DNA from 4 places in the Pseudarthrobacter equi genome. Region 4 is predicted to be linked to each of the others. Evidence: riboswitches for the same ligand, from Rfam matches in the RefSeq annotation. Region 4 holds a riboswitch; each other region holds the start of a gene.
What was found. Region 4 has a riboswitch for S-adenosylmethionine ahead of BLT71_RS13745 (aminotransferase class V-fold PLP-dependent enzyme). Riboswitches for the same ligand answer to the same signal wherever they lie in the genome.
Positions count from the first base shown of each region.

Region 1: another riboswitch for S-adenosylmethionine. It lies ahead of BLT71_RS20085 (DUF1737 domain-containing protein); the one in region 4 lies ahead of BLT71_RS13745 (aminotransferase class V-fold PLP-dependent enzyme).
Region 2: another riboswitch for S-adenosylmethionine. It lies ahead of metX (homoserine O-acetyltransferase MetX); the one in region 4 lies ahead of BLT71_RS13745 (aminotransferase class V-fold PLP-dependent enzyme).
Region 3: another riboswitch for S-adenosylmethionine. It lies ahead of BLT71_RS02770 (LLM class flavin-dependent oxidoreductase); the one in region 4 lies ahead of BLT71_RS13745 (aminotransferase class V-fold PLP-dependent enzyme).

Region 1 covers NZ_LT629779.1:4,423,245-4,427,447, forward strand. Annotated here, with positions in the region: gene opgC (OpgC domain-containing protein) at 1-1,617, opposite strand, end outside; SAM riboswitch class IV at 1,857-1,971, shown strand; gene BLT71_RS20085 (DUF1737 domain-containing protein) at 1,985-2,263, shown strand; gene BLT71_RS20090 (rhodanese-like domain-containing protein) at 2,260-2,670, shown strand; gene BLT71_RS20095 (O-succinylhomoserine sulfhydrylase) at 2,671-3,879, shown strand; gene BLT71_RS20100 (glutamate--cysteine ligase 2) at 3,976-4,203, opposite strand, start outside.
Region 2 covers NZ_LT629779.1:1,835,775-1,839,977, reverse strand. Annotated here, with positions in the region: gene BLT71_RS08260 (hypothetical protein) at 1-216, shown strand, start outside; gene metX (homoserine O-acetyltransferase MetX) at 357-1,472, opposite strand; SAM riboswitch class IV at 1,485-1,599, opposite strand; gene BLT71_RS08250 (bifunctional o-acetylhomoserine/o-acetylserine sulfhydrylase) at 1,748-3,070, opposite strand; SAM riboswitch class IV at 3,114-3,229, opposite strand; gene BLT71_RS08245 (VOC family protein) at 3,392-4,030, shown strand; gene BLT71_RS08240 (CPBP family intramembrane glutamic endopeptidase) at 4,183-4,203, opposite strand, start outside.
Region 3 covers NZ_LT629779.1:617,179-621,381, reverse strand. Annotated here, with positions in the region: gene BLT71_RS02775 (NtaA/DmoA family FMN-dependent monooxygenase) at 1-1,021, opposite strand, end outside; gene BLT71_RS02770 (LLM class flavin-dependent oxidoreductase) at 1,033-2,127, opposite strand; SAM riboswitch class IV at 2,163-2,271, opposite strand; gene BLT71_RS02765 (LLM class flavin-dependent oxidoreductase) at 2,487-3,755, shown strand; gene BLT71_RS02760 (rhodanese-like domain-containing protein) at 3,796-4,173, shown strand.
Region 4 covers NZ_LT629779.1:3,045,296-3,049,498, reverse strand. Annotated here, with positions in the region: gene BLT71_RS13750 (class I SAM-dependent methyltransferase) at 19-777, opposite strand; gene BLT71_RS13745 (aminotransferase class V-fold PLP-dependent enzyme) at 855-2,273, opposite strand; SAM riboswitch class IV at 2,312-2,425, opposite strand; gene hisN (histidinol-phosphatase) at 2,587-3,399, opposite strand; gene rsgA (ribosome small subunit-dependent GTPase A) at 3,461-4,203, opposite strand, start outside.

The sequences.
Region 1 (4,203 bases), 1.4 Mb from region 4:
GGTCCGGAAAATGGGGAGGAGCGAAACCAGGAAGACGCCGATCAGGACCACCAGCGCCGTCAGGTACAGCTTGCCGGCGCGGCGGGACGTCAGGTCCAGCACGGTGCCGAAGTCCTCGCGCACCCGGGGGCCGTAGACCATGCCCACCACCAGCCCGGAGAACAGCACGAACAGTTCTGCGCCGCTGACGAAGCCAACTGCCTCCTGGGTCAGCAGCTGGAACAGCGATGTCATGCCCAAGTGGTTGACCACCACGAAGACGATGGCCATGCCGCGGAGCAGGTCCACCCGGGAATCCCGCTTGGAGGGGTCGGCGTAGCCCCAGGCGGTAGCGGCGTTCACCCTGCGGGGAACCTGCCACAGTGCCACCAGCAGGAGGATCAGCGCCGCGCCCACTGTCCAGGCTGCGGCGCCCGTCAGGGTGTTGGCCCGGACATAGCTGCCGCCTGTGCCTACTTCCGTGACGGGTCCGGTGACCATTGACGAATCCTTCAGCCGCGCGTGGGCAGCCTCGGCCACGGCAGAGTTGCCGGTCAGCAGCCAACTGATGCTCGCCACTCCAGTGTCCCGGGTGCTGGTCCGTTCGTCCCACACCACCAGCGCAGTCTTCTGGAACTCGGCGGACGTGGCGGCCCCCACCACCTGGTCGAACCAGCCGGCCTTGACGTCCACTTCGGAGGCGCCTCCGGAGGACGGGCTGTAGAACGCGGCGGTCTGCAGCACGAACGGCTTGCCGCGCCCGGCTGAATAGTCCCTGTAGAAGTTTTCCCCGCCGGAGGCTGTGAGCATCTCCCGCAGCTCGCCCGCCCTGGGTACCGTGTTCACCGCCGCCCCGCCGGCCGTATCGTCGTGGAAGGCGGTCAGGCCCACCCAGTCCACGGCGTCGTCGCCGGGGTAGTACGGTCCGTAGGCGCTGTCCGCCCCGTCCCAGGTTCCGTCACCGTTGGTGTCGAGCAATGCGAAACCCCCGCTGCCGGGTGCTGCCGCGTTCCGGCTCCGGGCGAAGGGATAGTCCTTGCCAAGGTACGGCTCCCACACCATCAGCGGACCGCCGTCGGACTTCTTGAACGCCGCGGACACCGCACGGAAGGCGTCCCGGTACGCGCCGGGTTGCTGGCCCCATTCCACCCAGCTGGCATTCATATCCGGGGCAAAACGGATCAGCACCTGCCCGGTGAAACCCGATGTCAGCCGCCGCACTTCCGCGGCAAAGGACGCTGCGGCAGCGTCATCAATCTGGTCGAGCGGCACAGTGGGCTTCACAGTGAACATCGCATGCGAACCCTGGAGTGACGCCTGCTCCAGGAAGCCCCGGAGGTTGTTCTGCTCCGAGGGGCGGTACGGCAGGGCGAGGTCGTGGCCGTAGGCGGCGGGAGATGCTCCAAGCCGTTCGGCGAAACCGGCAGCGGAATCTTCACCCCACTCCAGCACCGCGCCCAGCAGGGGTTTTCCCTCGTCCGGGTTAAGGTCGGCGGCGCTGGCGGCGCCTGCGGGCAGCACCACGGCACACGCTGCCAGAAGCACAACGGCAAGGAATGTCCACACCCTCGACGCGCCCGCGCGGAACGATTGGACCGAAGGTTTGGTGCGTCGTCGCGCGGATGTACGCATGCTCATGGAACCCCCCGGTGCCGAAGACCTGATGGGGCAGCGGCCCCACCTGTACTTTATCGGTCGAAGCCCGCCGGGAATGCATGCAGGAAGCAGCGTAAAACCCGCCCACCTGCGGCAATGCCGCCGTCGGGCGCTGCCCGGAAAGCGCCCGGCACGCCTGTGACCCTGTGTTTCCGGTTCAGTTACGGAAGATGACGACGGCGGCGGTGCGGCTCCCGGCGGCAGGTGTTACGTTTTTGGGGAGTAATGAGTACCGGCGCCAAGCCCTGACTGGCCGGTCGGCAACCCTCCTTCCACGGCGGGGTGCCTCAGGTGAATACTCGGCATATCGACCGATTCGAGCTGCAAGCGTGAGAGAAGGAGATCCGTCATGTCTGACGCACCTGTCCCTGAAGAGAAATTGTCCTACCGCCTGATCAGCGGCCCGGACGACCGCGCCTTTTGCGAGCGGATCTCGGCTGCCCTGGCGGAAGGGTACGTGCTGCACGGCAGCCCGGCAGTGACCTTCAACGGCAGCAGCGTCATCGTGGCCCAGGCCGTGGTGCTCCCGGCAGCCATCGCCTCCGCGGACGCCGCCGTCGCCACCGCTGTGGACCACCTGGAATCCGCCACTGAAGAACCCGAATTCGACGGCGAGGGCCACGCATGAGCTACGCAGGAGACCTGACACCCCAGGAGGCCTGGGCCAAACTGGAGCAGGGCGCCATCCTGGTGGATGTCCGCACTGAGGGCGAATGGGCGCACATTGGCATCCCGGACACCAAGGCCACGGACAACGATCCTCTGTTCATCCAGTGGACGTTTCCGGGCGGCATTCCCAACCCGGAATTCATAACCGACCTTGAGCAGCAGGGCCCGGAGAACCGCGGCACCGAGCTGCTGTTCCTGTGCCGCTCCGGGCAGCGCTCCATTGCGGCGGCTACGGCGGCAACCCGGGCGGGCTTCATCTCCTACAACGTCCTGGAAGGCTTCGAAGGCGAACCGGACCGTTACGGCGAACGCACCGTCAACGGCTGGAAGAACCGCGGCCTGCCCACCAACCTCGGAAAGAACTAAGTGACCTTCAACGAAGATGCCGCCGGCTGGAGCCCTGACACCCAGGCCGTCCGCGGGGGGCTGGACCGCACCAACTTCCAGGAAACGTCCGAGGCGATTTTCCTCAACTCCGGGTTCGTGTACGAGTCCGCCGCCGCTGCCGAACGCGCCTTCACCGGCGAAGACGAACGCTTCGTCTACTCCCGCTACGGCAACCCCTCGGTGGCCACGTTCCAGGAACGCCTCCGCCTGCTGGAGGGCACCGAGGCATGCTTTGCGACGGCGTCCGGCATGTCCGCCGTCTTCACGGCCCTCGGCGCGCTGCTGGCTGCCGGGGACCGGGTGGTGGCTGCCCGCTCGCTGTTCGGCTCCTGCTTCGTGATCCTCAACGAAATCCTGCCGCGGTGGGGCGTGGAGACCGTGTTCGTCGACGGCCCTGACCTGGACCAGTGGCGGTCCGCCCTGTCCGAGCCCACCACCGCTGTCTTCTTCGAGTCTCCTTCCAATCCCATGCAGGAAATCGTGGACATCGCGGCGGTCAGCGAACTTGCGCACGCGGCGGGTGCCACGGTGGTGGTGGACAACGTCTTCGCCACTCCGCTGCTGCAGCGCTGCGGCCAGCTGGGGGCGGACGTGATTGTGTACTCCGGCACCAAACACATCGATGGCCAGGGCCGGGTGCTGGGCGGGGCCATCCTGGGTACCAAGGAATTCATTGACGGTCCCGTGAAGCAACTGATGCGCCATACCGGGCCCGCCCTGTCCGCGTTCAACGCCTGGGTGCTCGCCAAGGGCCTGGAGACCATGGGACTGCGCGTCAGCCACTCCTCGGCCACGGCGCTGCGGCTCGCGGAATGGTTGGAGCAGCAGCCCGCCGTCAGCTGGGTGAAGTACCCGCTCCTGAAGTCCCACCCGCAGTACGGGCTCGCGGCCAAGCAGATGAAGGCCGGCGGCACGGTGCTGACGCTCGAACTGGCACCGTCCGGCGGCCGCACGGGCAAGGAGGCCGCGTTCGCACTGCTGGACGCGCTGCGGGTCATCGACATCTCCAACAACCTGGGCGACTCCAAGTCCCTCATCACCCACCCGGCCACCACCACGCACCGGGCCATGGGCCCGGAGGGCAGGGCCGCGATCGGCCTGACCGACGGCGTGGTGCGCCTGTCCGTTGGGCTGGAGGACGCCGAAGACCTCATCGGAGACCTGGAACAGGCCCTCAAGCAGATCTAGGGTGCTCCCGCTGCGGCGGCGCTGATCCGGACACGGACGGCGTCGCCGGCGGCGGGCCCTGCCTGGTTGTGACGGCGACCCGCCCGGCAGTGCGGTCTAGGACTGCCGCACCCGCAGCAGTTCGGGAACGGTGTCCACTTCCGAAGGATCCAGGGCGTCGCGCATGGTCACCCTGACCGCGTGCTTCACCACTGCGCCGAAGCCGAAGTCCTCGGGCTGGCCGGCCAGTGCCTTTTCCCGCACCTGGCGCTGCTCAGCCGAGCCCGTGCCGCGGGCAATGATGTCCTCCACGCTTTGCCGGGCGAGTGTCAGCTCACCCTGTTC
Region 2 (4,203 bases), 1.2 Mb from region 4:
TTCAGCCAGCCTCCCTACAACCAGCCCCAGCCCGGCCAGCAGCAGCCCGGGTACCCCGCGCCGGAACAGCCGGCAGCACCTGCCACTCCCCCGCCGCCGTCGGCCCCGCAGGGATTCCGGGCCCGGAAACTCGCGGAACTGGACCAGAAGTACAGCAACGGCGAAATGTCCATGGAGGACTACATGGCCCGCCGCAGCGAAATCATGAACGGCTAGCCTGCGCCGCAGAAAGCCTCTAAGGGCCTCCGGGCGCCATCACGTCCCCGGGATCATCAATCAGAGGCTTGTTCGCGCCACCTGCCCCTTAAGGGTTCGGATCCGCGGACAAGCCTCTGTTTCATGTGCGGGCCGCGCTGCTAGGCCAGGAACTCCGCCCGGAGCTGGGCGCCCAGCTGGCCGATTTCGGTCAGGAAGCCATCGTGGCCGATGGGCGCCTGGATGAGGTGGACCTCGACGTCGCCAGGCAGTGCCTGGGCCAGCTCGTGTGACTGGGACGGGAAGTAGAGCCGGTCCGATTCCACGGCCGCCACGAAGAACCGGGCACTGGTCCGGGCGAGGGTATCGGCCAGGCTTCCCCGGCCACGGCAAACGTCGTGGCTCATGAGCGCCTCGGTGAGGGCGATATAGCTGTTCGCATCGAAGCGCCGGACCAGCTTGCTGCCCTGGTGGTCCAGGTAGCTCTCCACCTGGTACCGGCCCCTGCCGGCAAGGACCCCGCCCTGCAGCGGCGACTCCGAAGCCTGGGCTTCACGGCCGAAGCGGTACTCCAGCTCGGCGGCCGACCGGTAGGTGATGTGGGCAATGCGGCGGGCGAGCGCCAGGCCGTCCTCGGGGCAGGGACCGCCGTAGTAGTCGCCGTCGTTGAAGTTCGGGTCCTGGCGGATGGCCAGGGTCTGCGCCTGGGCGAACGCTATCTGTTCGGCCGTGCTGGCGGCTCCCACCGAGATGACGGCACAGCGCTGCACCCGTTCGGGGAACGTGACGGCCCATTCCAGGGCCCGGGCGCCGCCCATGGAGCCGCCCAGCACCGCGTACCAGCTCCTGATGCCCAGCTGGTCCGCCAGGCGGGCTTCAGCTTCCGTGCTGTCCCGGAGCGTCACCAGGGGGAACCTGGAACCCCAGGGCTTGCCGTCGGGGCCGGGCGAGGACGGCCCGGTGGAGCCGTAGCAGCCGCCCACAATGTTGATGGAGACCACGAAGAAGCGGTCAGTGTCCACGGGGGCGCCGGGCCCGGCCAGGTGTTCCCACCAGCCTTCCTCGTCGGTGTCCCCGCGGGTCACATGCGTGCTGCCGGTCAGGGCGTGCTCCACCAGGATGGCGTTGCTGCCATCGGCGTTCAGGGTCCCCCACGTTTCGTACGCCAGGGTGACGTCCGGCAGGAATCCACCGCCCTCGAGCTGCAGGCCACCGATGGAGGCATAGCGGACAATTCCGTGTTCGGGTGCGGTTGTACGGGCGACGGTAACCGTCATGGCAAGACCTCTTCTACGCGCTTGCCCGCCGTCGTTTACCGGCAGGCCAGGTCTTCACCCGGGGCACCCCGCCGCGGAAGGAGGGTTGCCGGCCAGCAAGCCGGGGCTGTCACTGGCACTCATGACCTGGTTCGAGTGTACGAAACACCCCCCGCTGATGGCCAAGCATGTGACTGGTTGTGACTTGGCGGTCCGCGCTGCCTTTCCCGGACGGCTGACCGGCGGAAAGGGAGGCCGGCCGCCTGGCCGGCCTCCCGCCGTCGTACGTCTTTGGCTTAGCCGGCCGCGCCCTTGGCGGCCCGGAAGCCCGCCTCAAGGTCTGCCAGGATGTCATCGATGTGCTCGATGCCCACCGACAGCCGCACCAGGCCGGGGGTCACGCCCGCTACCGCCTGCTGTTCCGGCGTCAGCTGGCTGTGGGTGGTGGAGGCAGGGTGGATCACCAGGGACCGGACGTCGCCGATGTTGGCGACGTGCGAGTGCAGTTCCAGGGCGTCGACGAACCGCTGCCCCGCTTCGGCTCCCCCGGCAAGGTTGAAGGCGACGACGGCGCCCGTCCCCTTGGGCCCGTACTTGCGGCCGCGCTCGTACCAGGGGCTGGACGGCAGGCCTGCGTAGGCGACGGATTCGACGTCGTCCCGGCGTTCCAGCCAGCGGGCCACCTCGGTGGCGTTGGCCACGTGGCGTTCCACGCGCAGGCTCAGCGTCTCCAGGCCCTGGGCGATCAGGAAGGCGTTGAACGGCGAGACGGCCGAGCCGAGGTCCCGCAGGAGCTGGACGCGCGCCTTGAGGATGTAGGACAGGTTTGCGCCGAGGAGGCCGTTTTCCCCGAGGTCCCTGCCGTAGACCAGGCCGTTGTAGGTGGGGTCCGGGGTGTTGAAGCCCGGGAACCGTTCCGGGTCCTTGCTGAAATCGAACTTGCCTGAGTCGACGATGACGCCGGCGATCGCCGCTCCGTGCCCGCCGAGGTACTTGGTGGCCGAGTGGACCACGATGTCGGCGCCCCATTCCAGGGGACGGATCAGGTACGGCGTGGAGAGGGTGTTGTCCACGATGAGGGGCACGCCGGCCTGGTGCGCCACCCCGGAGATGCCTTCGATGTCCAGGACGTCCTGGCGCGGGTTGGAGACCACCTCGCCGAAGAACAGCTTGGTGTTGGGCTGCACGGCGTCCCGCCACTGGTCCAGGTTGTCCGGGTCAGCCACGAACGTCACGGTGATGCCGAACTTCTTCAGCGTGTGGGCGAACAGGTTGTAGGTTCCGCCGTACAGGCTGGGGCTGGCCACGATGTGGTCGCCCGCCTCTGCGATGTTCAGGATGGCGAAGGTCTCCGCGGCCTGGCCGGAGCTGAGCAGCAGGGCGCCGAGTCCCCCTTCGAGGCTGGCGATGCGCTGCTCCACGGCCTCCTGGGTGGGGTTGCCGATGCGGGTGTAGATGGGGGCCAGTTCCGCCAGGGCGAACCGGTTGGCCGCGCTTTCGGCGCTGGGGAACACAAACGAGGTGGTCTGGTAGATGGGCAGGGCCCGGGCGCCGGTGGCGCCATCGGGCTCCTGGCCGGCGTGGATCTGGCGGGTTTCGAAGGACCAACCGTTGGACATTCAAGGCTCCTTTGACATGGGCCCGGCATGCTGTGAGCACCGCGGGCCGCGCTTGCCGCCCGGCCGTTGCCGGACAACCAGGTCCTCACCCGGGGCACCCCACCGCGGATGGAGGGTTGCCGGCCAGCGAGCCGGGGCTTGGCGCTGGCACTCATGACCTGCGCCCAGTGTAGGAACACCTTGGCGGCGGCGGACAGGATTGTGACGAACATGGTCTCCGCGGCTGCCGGCAGGGCGGAAAACTGATCCCCAAGAAAATGGAAATTTCGAGTAAGGCAACCCTAAGCTGAGAGCCCGATCACAAAGTGCCAAGATGTTGGCATGCGCATGGATCACGTCTCTTACGCCTGTGAACACGATGGCCTCGCGGCCACTACCGAACGAATTGCATCTGCCCTCGGCGTTGAGGCAGTGAAAGGCGGGGTACATCCCCGGTTCGGAACCCGGAATATGATCATCCCGCTCGCGGGCCACAAGTACCTCGAAGTGGTGGAGGTCCTTGACCACCCCGCCTCGGACAAGGCTCCCTTTGGACAGGCCGTACGGGCCCGTTCCGCGGCGGGCGGCGGCTGGATGGGCTGGTGCGTCGAAGTGGACGACCTCGCCCCGTTCGAGGAGCGCCTGGGCCGCGCGGCCGTCAACGGCAACCGCAAGTTCCCGGACGGCCGGGAACTGGTGTGGAAGCAGATCGGCATCCTGGGACTCATCGCCGACCCCCAGGTCCCGTACATGCTCAAGTGGCAAGGCGACCCGTCGCTGCACCCGTCCAACGCCTATGACAGCAGCCTCAAGATGAGCTGCCTGACCATCGCCGGCTCCGCTTCGCGGGTCACCGAATGGCTGGGCGAGCCGGTGGAGAAGCCGCTGGAGGACGTGGCTGTCGAATGGGTGGCCCCGCACGGCACCCCCGGCATCCTGTCCGTCACGTTCGAAACCGCCAATGGAGCCGTCACCCTCTGACCCTCCACCTGTGGTCCGGTTGCACACCGGACCACAGACGCGGACGCCTGTCCGCACCAGCTTCGGCCGCTATCAGCTTGTGACAACGGCGTCACCTGCTGATAGCGGCCGAATCCGTTTCCCGGCGAATCCACTCCCCCGGCGAGACCTGCCTACCCCAGGCCGACGGCCTT
Region 3 (4,203 bases), 2.0 Mb from region 4:
GGGTGGGGTTGGTGACGTCCACGACGGGGTCCGTTTCGGGAAGCGGACCGTCGGGGTCGTAATCGGTGAGGGTCCGGCCCCAGAACTGTTCCAGATACGCGATGGACGTCTCGGGGCCCACCTGCTGTTCGCGGACCCATTGGTGCTTCTCCTCCGCCTCGGCCTCGGTGGCGCCAAGGATGAACTCCTGGCCGGGGAAGATCTTCACGTCGTCGGCGGGTCGGCCAGCCTTGAGGGTGCGCGCCACGATGTCCTCGCGGAACCTTTTGGCGTCCTCGAGCTCGGCGTGCCGGGAGAAGATCACGTCGGCGTTCCGGACGGCGAAGTCCCGCCCGTCCGCCGAGTCGCCGGCCTGGAAGAGCACCGGATGGTGCTGTGAGGAGCGCGGCAGGCGGCCGGTGATGTCGACGTCGAAACTTGCGTCCGTGCGCCGGACGGGTGTGATGCTGCCTTCTTCTAGCCAGCGCCCGGCATCCCGGGACCCGGCGATTGCGCCGTCGGCCCAGGAATCCCAGATCGCTTTGGCTGTCTGGACGAAGGCCTCGGCCCGGATGTAGCGGTCCTCGTGCTTGAGGAACCCGCCGCGCCGGAAGTTGGCACCGGTCCAGGCGTTGTCCGTGGTGACGATGTTCCAGGCCGCCCGCCCGCCGGAGAGCAGGTCCAGGCTGGCCAGGCGGTGCGCCAGGTCTGCGGGATCGTTGTAGGTGGTGTTCTGGGTGGCCACCAGGCCGATGTTGGTGGTGACGGCGGCCAGGGCCGCGAGGGCTGTCTGGGCATCGGGGCGGCCGGCGACGTCGAGGTCGTGGATGCGGCCCAGGTGCTCGCGCAGGCGCAGTCCCTCGCCGAGGAAGAACGCGGAGAAGAGGCCGCGCTCCGCCGTCTGGGCCACCCGGCGGAAGGATTCGAAGTCCGTTTGGGACCCGCTCTCCGGAGTCTTCCAGACGGTGGTGTGGTTGACGCCCTGGAAGAAGACGCCGAACTGGATCTGGCCGTTGCCGGCGGGGCGGTGGTGGGTGCTCATGATGCTCTCTTTCAGGCCGCGGCGTAGCGGTTGGCGGGGCGGGGAAGGCCGAAGGTTTCGCGGAGGGTGGTTCCGGTGCGCGGTGCGGCCACACCGGCACGGCGCAGTTCCGGCAGCACCTGGGCGGCCAGTTCGGGCAGGTCAACGTCCAGGACGGCGGGGTGGAGCCGGACGCCGTCGGCTGCCCGGAACAGCTCGACCAGCAGCTCGACGAGCCCTGCCGCACTGCCGACGTACCTGGCGCCGCCCTGCCAGGGTTCGTACGCATCAAGCTCCGCGAGGCGCTCCGCCGCGGCCTGGCCACGGGAGTCGAGGACGACGTCGAGCTCCACCAGGGTGCGCGGGGTTCCGGCCGCTGCTGCCGCAGTCGCCGCGGCCGCCAGTCCGTCAACGGAACCGGCGGCGGCGAGCGCCACATCCGCTTCGACGGCGGGGATCAGGTCCGCCGGTGCGAAGACCACCAGCTGGCCCTGCAGCGGGCGGGGAATGATGGACGGGCCCTTCACGGAGAATCTGTCACCGTCAAAGTCGGCGTAGTGGAGCTTATCCCGGTCCAGGTAACGGCCGGTGGCTGCGTCCCGGATGACAGCGCCGTCCTCCCAGGAATCCCAGAGCCGGCGGCCGGCCTCCACCACGTCCGCTGCCTCGGCCAGGACATCGGCTTCGGCGAGTGCCTCGCGGCCCACGGACTGTGCCTCGGCGGGTTCGTTGGCGGCGCTGACCAGCCAGCCGGCCCGGCCGTGGGAGGAGTAGTCCAGGCTGGCCAACTGCGTGGCCACATGGAACGGCTCGGTAAACAGCGTTCCCGCTTCGGGAACCAGGCCGAGGGAGCGGGTCAGCGGAGCCGCGAAGGCCGCGCGCTGCACGGCGTCGATCCGGCCCGCGATGCCGGTGCTGCCGGCATCCAGTACGCGGGAATCGCGGAAGGTGGCCAGGTGGAAGCCTGCGATGTCCGCGGCCTGCACGGTTTCCCGTATCCGGCCGCCGCCCAGCAGGGCGCCGGGAAGGTGGGCGGCGCGGCGCCACGCAGCCGGGTGGGCGCCGTCGCCATCGAGCTCGAGCGCCACTATTTTGGAGCGCAGTTCAGGTACAGGTGTTGAAGCCATGGTTTCCTTCTTCAGGGCCGCAGGGCGGCCGGGACGACATTCACTTGCCGCGGGGCGGCCAGGTCTGTTTCCGGAGCACCCCGCCACAAAATGCCTGAGGGTTGCCGCAGCACCAGCCGGTCCTTGGCGTGCTGACTCTTGACCTATGGCTTGAATGTAGGAGCCGGTCCAATGCGTTGACAAACGCGGTTGTCGCGCGGCGTCAACGCAGGAAATCCCGCGTCAAACAGCGGTTTTTGGCGTCATCTGGGCTCTTCGGCCCACACCCGGAAGCGGGCTCCGTGACGGCCTGTTTCCCCGGGTTTAGCCCGGTGACAGGGCCGCTTGGGACCGGGTGGGCAGGCTCGTAGGGTCATGCCATGCCTACCGCTTCCGCTGTCCCCCTGTCAGTACTCGATCTCAGTCCAGTCCCTGCCGGGCAGTCGGCCGGTAACGCGCTGCGCAACAGCATTGACCTTGCTGTAGCGGCCGAGGGCCTTGGCTACCACCGCTTCTGGCTGGCCGAGCACCACCTGAACCCCGGCGTCGCCGGTTCCGCCCCGCACGTGCTCTCCGCCCTGGTTGCCGCGGCTACCCGGACCATCCGCGTGGGCACGGCCGCCACCATCCTGGGTAACTACCGGCCTCTGCAGGTGGCGGAGAATCTCGGCACGCTCGCGGCCGTGTACCCGGACCGGCTGGACCTGGGGTTCGGACGGTCAGGACAGCCCAGCACGCCGGCCGCGGATTCGACGGGTGCAGGACGGACGACGGCGGAGCCCGCCTCCGCCGTTTACGGCTCCGGCGCGGGTGCGGGCGGTGCTGGTGCTGGTGCGGACGGCACCGCGCTTCATGCGGGCTCAGCCGGCGCGGGCGCTCCGGCGCAACCGGACGAGGGAGCCCGGGTGGTGGACGGGCTCCTGGTCCCGGCGGCCCGGCGGCTCTTCAATTCCGTCCTCCCGCGGAAGTTCCGCCTCCAGGCCGAACTCCTGGGCCGCGAACCCGGCGACGCGGACAACTTCGAAAGCGACGTCCAGGACGTGATCGGGTTCTTCACCGGCGGCTTCCGGACCCGGCACGGCGAGGAAATCACTGTCACTCCGGCGCGGGGCACCACGCCCCAGTTCTGGATCCATGGTTCAACGGCCGGTCCCAGCGCCCGCCTGGCCGGGAAGCTCGGCCTGCCGTTCGGGGCGAACTACCACGTCTCCCCCGCCACCGTGCTGGATTCGGTGGCCGAGTACCGGGCCCATTTCAAGCCGTCGGCCGCGCTGGCGGAGCCATACGTCACCGTCTCCGCGGACGTCCTGGTGGCCGATGACGGGCAGACCGCCCGCACCCTTGGTGCCGGTTATGCCGCCTGGGTGCACAGCATCCGCACCGGCCACGGCGCCATCCCCTACCCCGCACCCAGTGACGGCGGCCGCCTGGATGCGCAGGCAGCCGCACCCGAAACCGGGGCTCCGGACCTCATCCGGGACCGGGTGGAAACGCGGTTCGTGGGCGGCGCGGCGCAGGTGGCGGACCAATTACGCGACCTGCAGCACGCCACGGGCGCCCAGGAACTGTTGATCACCACCATCGCCCACAACCACCGGCACCGCGTGCGCTCCTACGAACTGCTGGCTGCCGAGTGGGGCCTGGCCTGAAGTTTGTCCCATCACCATCCACACACGAGAAGGAAAAGTCATGACCACTGAAACCGAAACAGACACCCAGCTCGTCACGGCCGCAGAAGCCGCCCAACTGATTGCCGGCGGTGCATTGCTGGTTGACGTCCGCAGCGACGCCGGACGCAACAGCACCGGGGCAGTCCCGGGAGCACTGGTGGTGGACCGCGGGCGCGTGGAGGAGGATTTCGGCCCCGGTTCGGACAAACGCCTGGCGCAGGTTGAGGGCACGGACCAGAAGATCGTGGTGTTCTGCGGCTCCGTGAACGGCTCCGGCCCGGTTGCACGGAAACTTGAGCTGCTCGGTTACGCCAACGCGGTGCACGTTGACGGCGGTTTCCCCGCCCTGCGCGACGCCGGTGTACCGACCACCGGGCCCGTCGACACCGCTAGCTAGGCGTCCGCCGATTCCCTGGGCCGGGGAACC
Region 4 (4,203 bases):
GCGGCCGGGATCCGCGTGTCACGCGCGGACGGCGCGCCAGGACAACGTCAGGTACGGCAGGCTGAGTTCTTCACCCTCGGCGTGCCCCAGATGTTCGTGGAGGTACCAGGTGAGGTTGGCCAGGACCTTGGCACGGGTCTGTTCATTGGCCCGCAGGTAATAGCTCCGGGATTTGGTCAGTTCCATCAGGTCGGCCGGCGTGACAGGATCCTGCCAACGGGTCACGTGACCTTCGAGGCCCTCGAATTCGGGGCCTACCAGCGGCCGCTGTCCGGGCTTGTAGACGTCCCCGGCATGCATGATGCGGGAAAGCCGGTGCACCCACGGCACTGAGGTGTCCAGCTGGTTCCACACCAGTCCCAGCGTTCCCTGCGGGCGGAGGACCCTGGCCAGTTCCGTGCTGGCCGCGAGGGCGTCGCACCAGTGCCAGGCCTGGGCAACGCTGACGACGTCGAAACTTGAGTCCTCGAGCCCGGTGGCCTCGGCAGTGCCGCGCAGGGCTGCAACGGCCGGGTATTGGCCGGACAGTTGCGCGAGCATGTCCGCGGACGGGTCGACGGCGGTTACGGACAATCCCAGCGCCAGCAGCAGGTCGGTAAATTTTCCCGTCCCGGCACCGACGTCGAGCGCATCATGGGCGCCCGCGGGCACCAGCCACTGCGCGGATTCCGCCGGGTACCCCGGACGGACCCTGTCATAGTGCTTGCCGCCGTCCTGGAAGCTCTGGCCGAGCTCACGGCGCCGCCCGTGATCGAGTTTGGGCCCACCCCGAACCACGTACGGCCTCCTTCAGCTGATTCCCTGCGGGTACCGTCCGAATTTACCGCATGCACCCGGGTGCGGGCTTCTGGCCGTCAGTCGTCGAGGCAGGGAGCTGCGCCGGCAGTTCCCGGGGTGTTCGGTGCCCAGTGGGGGTAGGTCCTGGTGTCGTTGGCCGGCACCCATCGTCCGGCATCCACTACGTAGTCCCAGCCGAGCCCGTCCCGGCGGAGCTTTTCAATGCCTGCGAGGAGCCGCTGGGCATCTTCGAGCCGGGAGCCGACTCCGAAGCTTGCCCGCAGCGATCCCGATGGCAGGCCGAGGCGCTTCAGCAGCGGGTGGGCGCAGAAACGGCCATCACGGAGTCCCACACCGTGCTCGGCGGACAGGTACGCGGCTACCAGGCCGGCGTCGTAACCCGCCACCGAGAAGTTCACTACCCCGATGGTGTCTTTGTCAGGATCGGTGTCCTTGAAGATCTGGTGCACCGTGACGCCGTCGATCGCCTGCAGGCCTTCCACCAGGTAGGAACGGATGGCCGACTCGTGGGCGTGCCAGCGGTCCTGGTCCAGGCCCGCGATAACCTGTGTTGCCCGCGCCAGGGTAGCGGCGCCCAGCACGTTCGGGGAGCCGCCCTCATGGCGGGCCGGGCCAGTGGCCCAGCTGACGCCGTCGAGCCTTGCTTCCTTGACGGCGCCGCCGCCGGCAAGGTGCGGGGTACCAGCGTCGAGCCAGTCCGGGCGGCCCACCAGGACGCCGGCGCCAAAGGGTGCGTAGAGCTTGTGCCCGGAGAAGGCAAGGTAGTCGACGTCGTCGGCGCTGATGTCGACGCGGCGGTGCGGCGCCAGCTGGGCCGCGTCCACCACGATGCGGGCACCGTACCGGTGGGCGAGGGCGGCGAGCTCACGGATGGGAAGGATTTCGCCGGTGACGTTGGAGGCGCCGGTGACGGCCAGCAGGCTGACGCCGCCCTGCTCAAGCTCGGCGCGCACCGAATCGATGGTCCCGGCGATCGTGTCGGCCGCAACGATGCTCCGGTGGGGGACACCCTGCCACGGCAGCAGGTTGGCATGGTGTTCGATGTCCAGGTAGAGGACATCCCCTGCGGGGCGCCCGTCCGTGGTGGGCAGGCAACCTGCCAGGAGGTTAAGGGAATCGGTGGTGTTCCTGGTGAAGATGACGGAATCGTCGGGGCGTCCGCCGACGAACTCGCGGACGATGTTGCGCGCGTTCTCGTAAACGGACGTGCTGATCTGCGAAGCGTAGCCGGCGCCGCGGTGGACGCTGGCGTAGAACGGCAGGATCTCGTTGAGGTAGGCCGACACCACGGTCAGGGCCGGGGCGGACGCCCCGTAGTCGAGGTTGGCGTAGCGGACGTGGCCACCTGAGATCAACGGGGCCAGGATTTCAGCGCCGGTAACCGCTGAAAGCGGACGTCCGGCGGCGGCCAGGCGTTCGTCAGGGACGTTTTCGGCCGCGATGGCGGTAATGGGGGAGTCGACGGCAGTAGTCATGGAGACCTCACTTCAGGACAGGACTCCGGCAGTGCTGGAATCCGCGCTTGCCGCATCCGCTCCGGACCGGCCTGGTCGTCACCCGGGGCACCCCACCGCGAATGGAGGGTTGCCGGCCAGCAAACCGGGGTTTAGCGCTGGCACTCGTGACCTGGATAAAACCTTAGAACATCCGGCGGCCCCGTCTGAAGCCGGGAGGATTGTTAAGGGTTTTGTTACGTGCGGCCCGGAAACGGGACTTTCTTCGAAGATTACGACGGCGGGCGCCACCTTTCGGAGGCGCCCGCGGTCGATTGTTCGGGAGGAGGCCGGCCTACAGCAGGTCGTCCAGGCCGGGGTTCAGCCGGTGCAGCACTTCGGTGTGCAGGATGGAATTGGTGGCCAGGGCGTTCCCGCCGAATGGGCCGTCCTCGCCTTCGAGGGAGGTGAAACGGCCGCCGGCCTCCACCACGATGGGCACGAGGGCGGCCATGTCATAGAGGTTCAGTTCGGGCTCGCAGGCGATGTCCACGGACCCTTCGGCCACCATGCAGTAGGACCAGAAATCGCCGTAGGCGCGCGTGCGCCAGACGTCCTCAGTCAGGCCCAGGAAGTCGTCAAGGTTGCCGCGTTCCTTCCAGCCACCCAGGCTGGAATAGGACAGCGAAGCGTCGGACAGGGTAGAAACGTCCGAGACCCGGAGCCGGGTGGCCGACGCAAGGGAACGGCCCATGTAGGCCCCCATGCCTTTGGCGGCCCACCACCGCTTTCCCAGGGCGGGTGCGCTGACGACGCCCACTACCGGCTCGCCCTCATCAACCAGGGCGATGAGCGTGGCCCAGACGGGAACACCGCGGACGAAGTTCTTGGTGCCGTCGATGGGATCGATGATCCACCGCCGGGAGCCGTGGCCGGTGCTGCCGAACTCTTCACCCAGCACGGCGTCGCGTGGCCGGGAGCGTGAGAGCTGGCCGCGGATGGCTTCCTCGGCGGCCTTGTCCGCATCGGTGACAGGCGTCAGGTCTGGCTTGGTCTCCACGTGGAGGTCCTGCGCCTTGAAGCGGCTCATGGTCTGGTCATCCACGGAATCGGCCAGGACATGGGCCAGCCGCAGGTCGTCGTTATAGGTCGAAGCGGGTTGGATCATGGTTCCAAACTACCGTCTGGCGCCGGTTCTGCCGGGAGGTCGGCCGTGCCGGTTGGCGCTGTCAGCTGATGGTGCCGAGCTCCTTGGCCTCCTGGGCTTCCATCCTGGGATCCGCGCCCAGGAGCCGGCGGAGCGAAGCCAGGCGTGCTTCGCCGGTGGGTCCTGCGTGTCCGCCGGCCACCCAGGCGTCGAGCCCGCAGTTGACGGCAGTGGCGGTGTGCTTGCAGCCGCGTTCGCAATCATCAGTGCCCGGCGAAAGATCCGGGAACGACCTCAGGATCCGGTCCGGATCCACATGGGCAAGGCCAAATGACCGGATGCCTGGGGTGTCGATGATCCAGCTGCCGGGAGGGGCGTCGGCCAGGCGCAGGGCAAGGGCCGACGACGACGTGTGCCGTCCCCGTCCCGTTACCGCGTTCACGCCGCCGGTGGCCCGTTCAGCGCCGGTCAGGGCGTTCACCATGGTTGATTTACCGACGCCGGAGTGCCCCAGCATTACGGTGACCTTGCCGCCCAGGTGTGCCCTGAGCCCGGCAACGGCGTCACTGTCCAGCCGGGCCGACAACCCGTCATCGGAGCGGGCGTCGATGCCTGACGCCTCCAGGTCGGCGGTCCGGCTGATGATGACCGGGAAATCAAGGTGCGTGTAGTTGGCCAGGAACTCGCCGGGATCCTTCACGTCCGCCTTGGTGACCAGCAGGATCGGCTCAATGCCGGCGTCGTACGCTGCCACGAGGGCGCGGTCGATGAATCCTGTGCGGGGTTCGGGGTTTGCTGCTGCCACCACCACCACCAGCTGGTCGG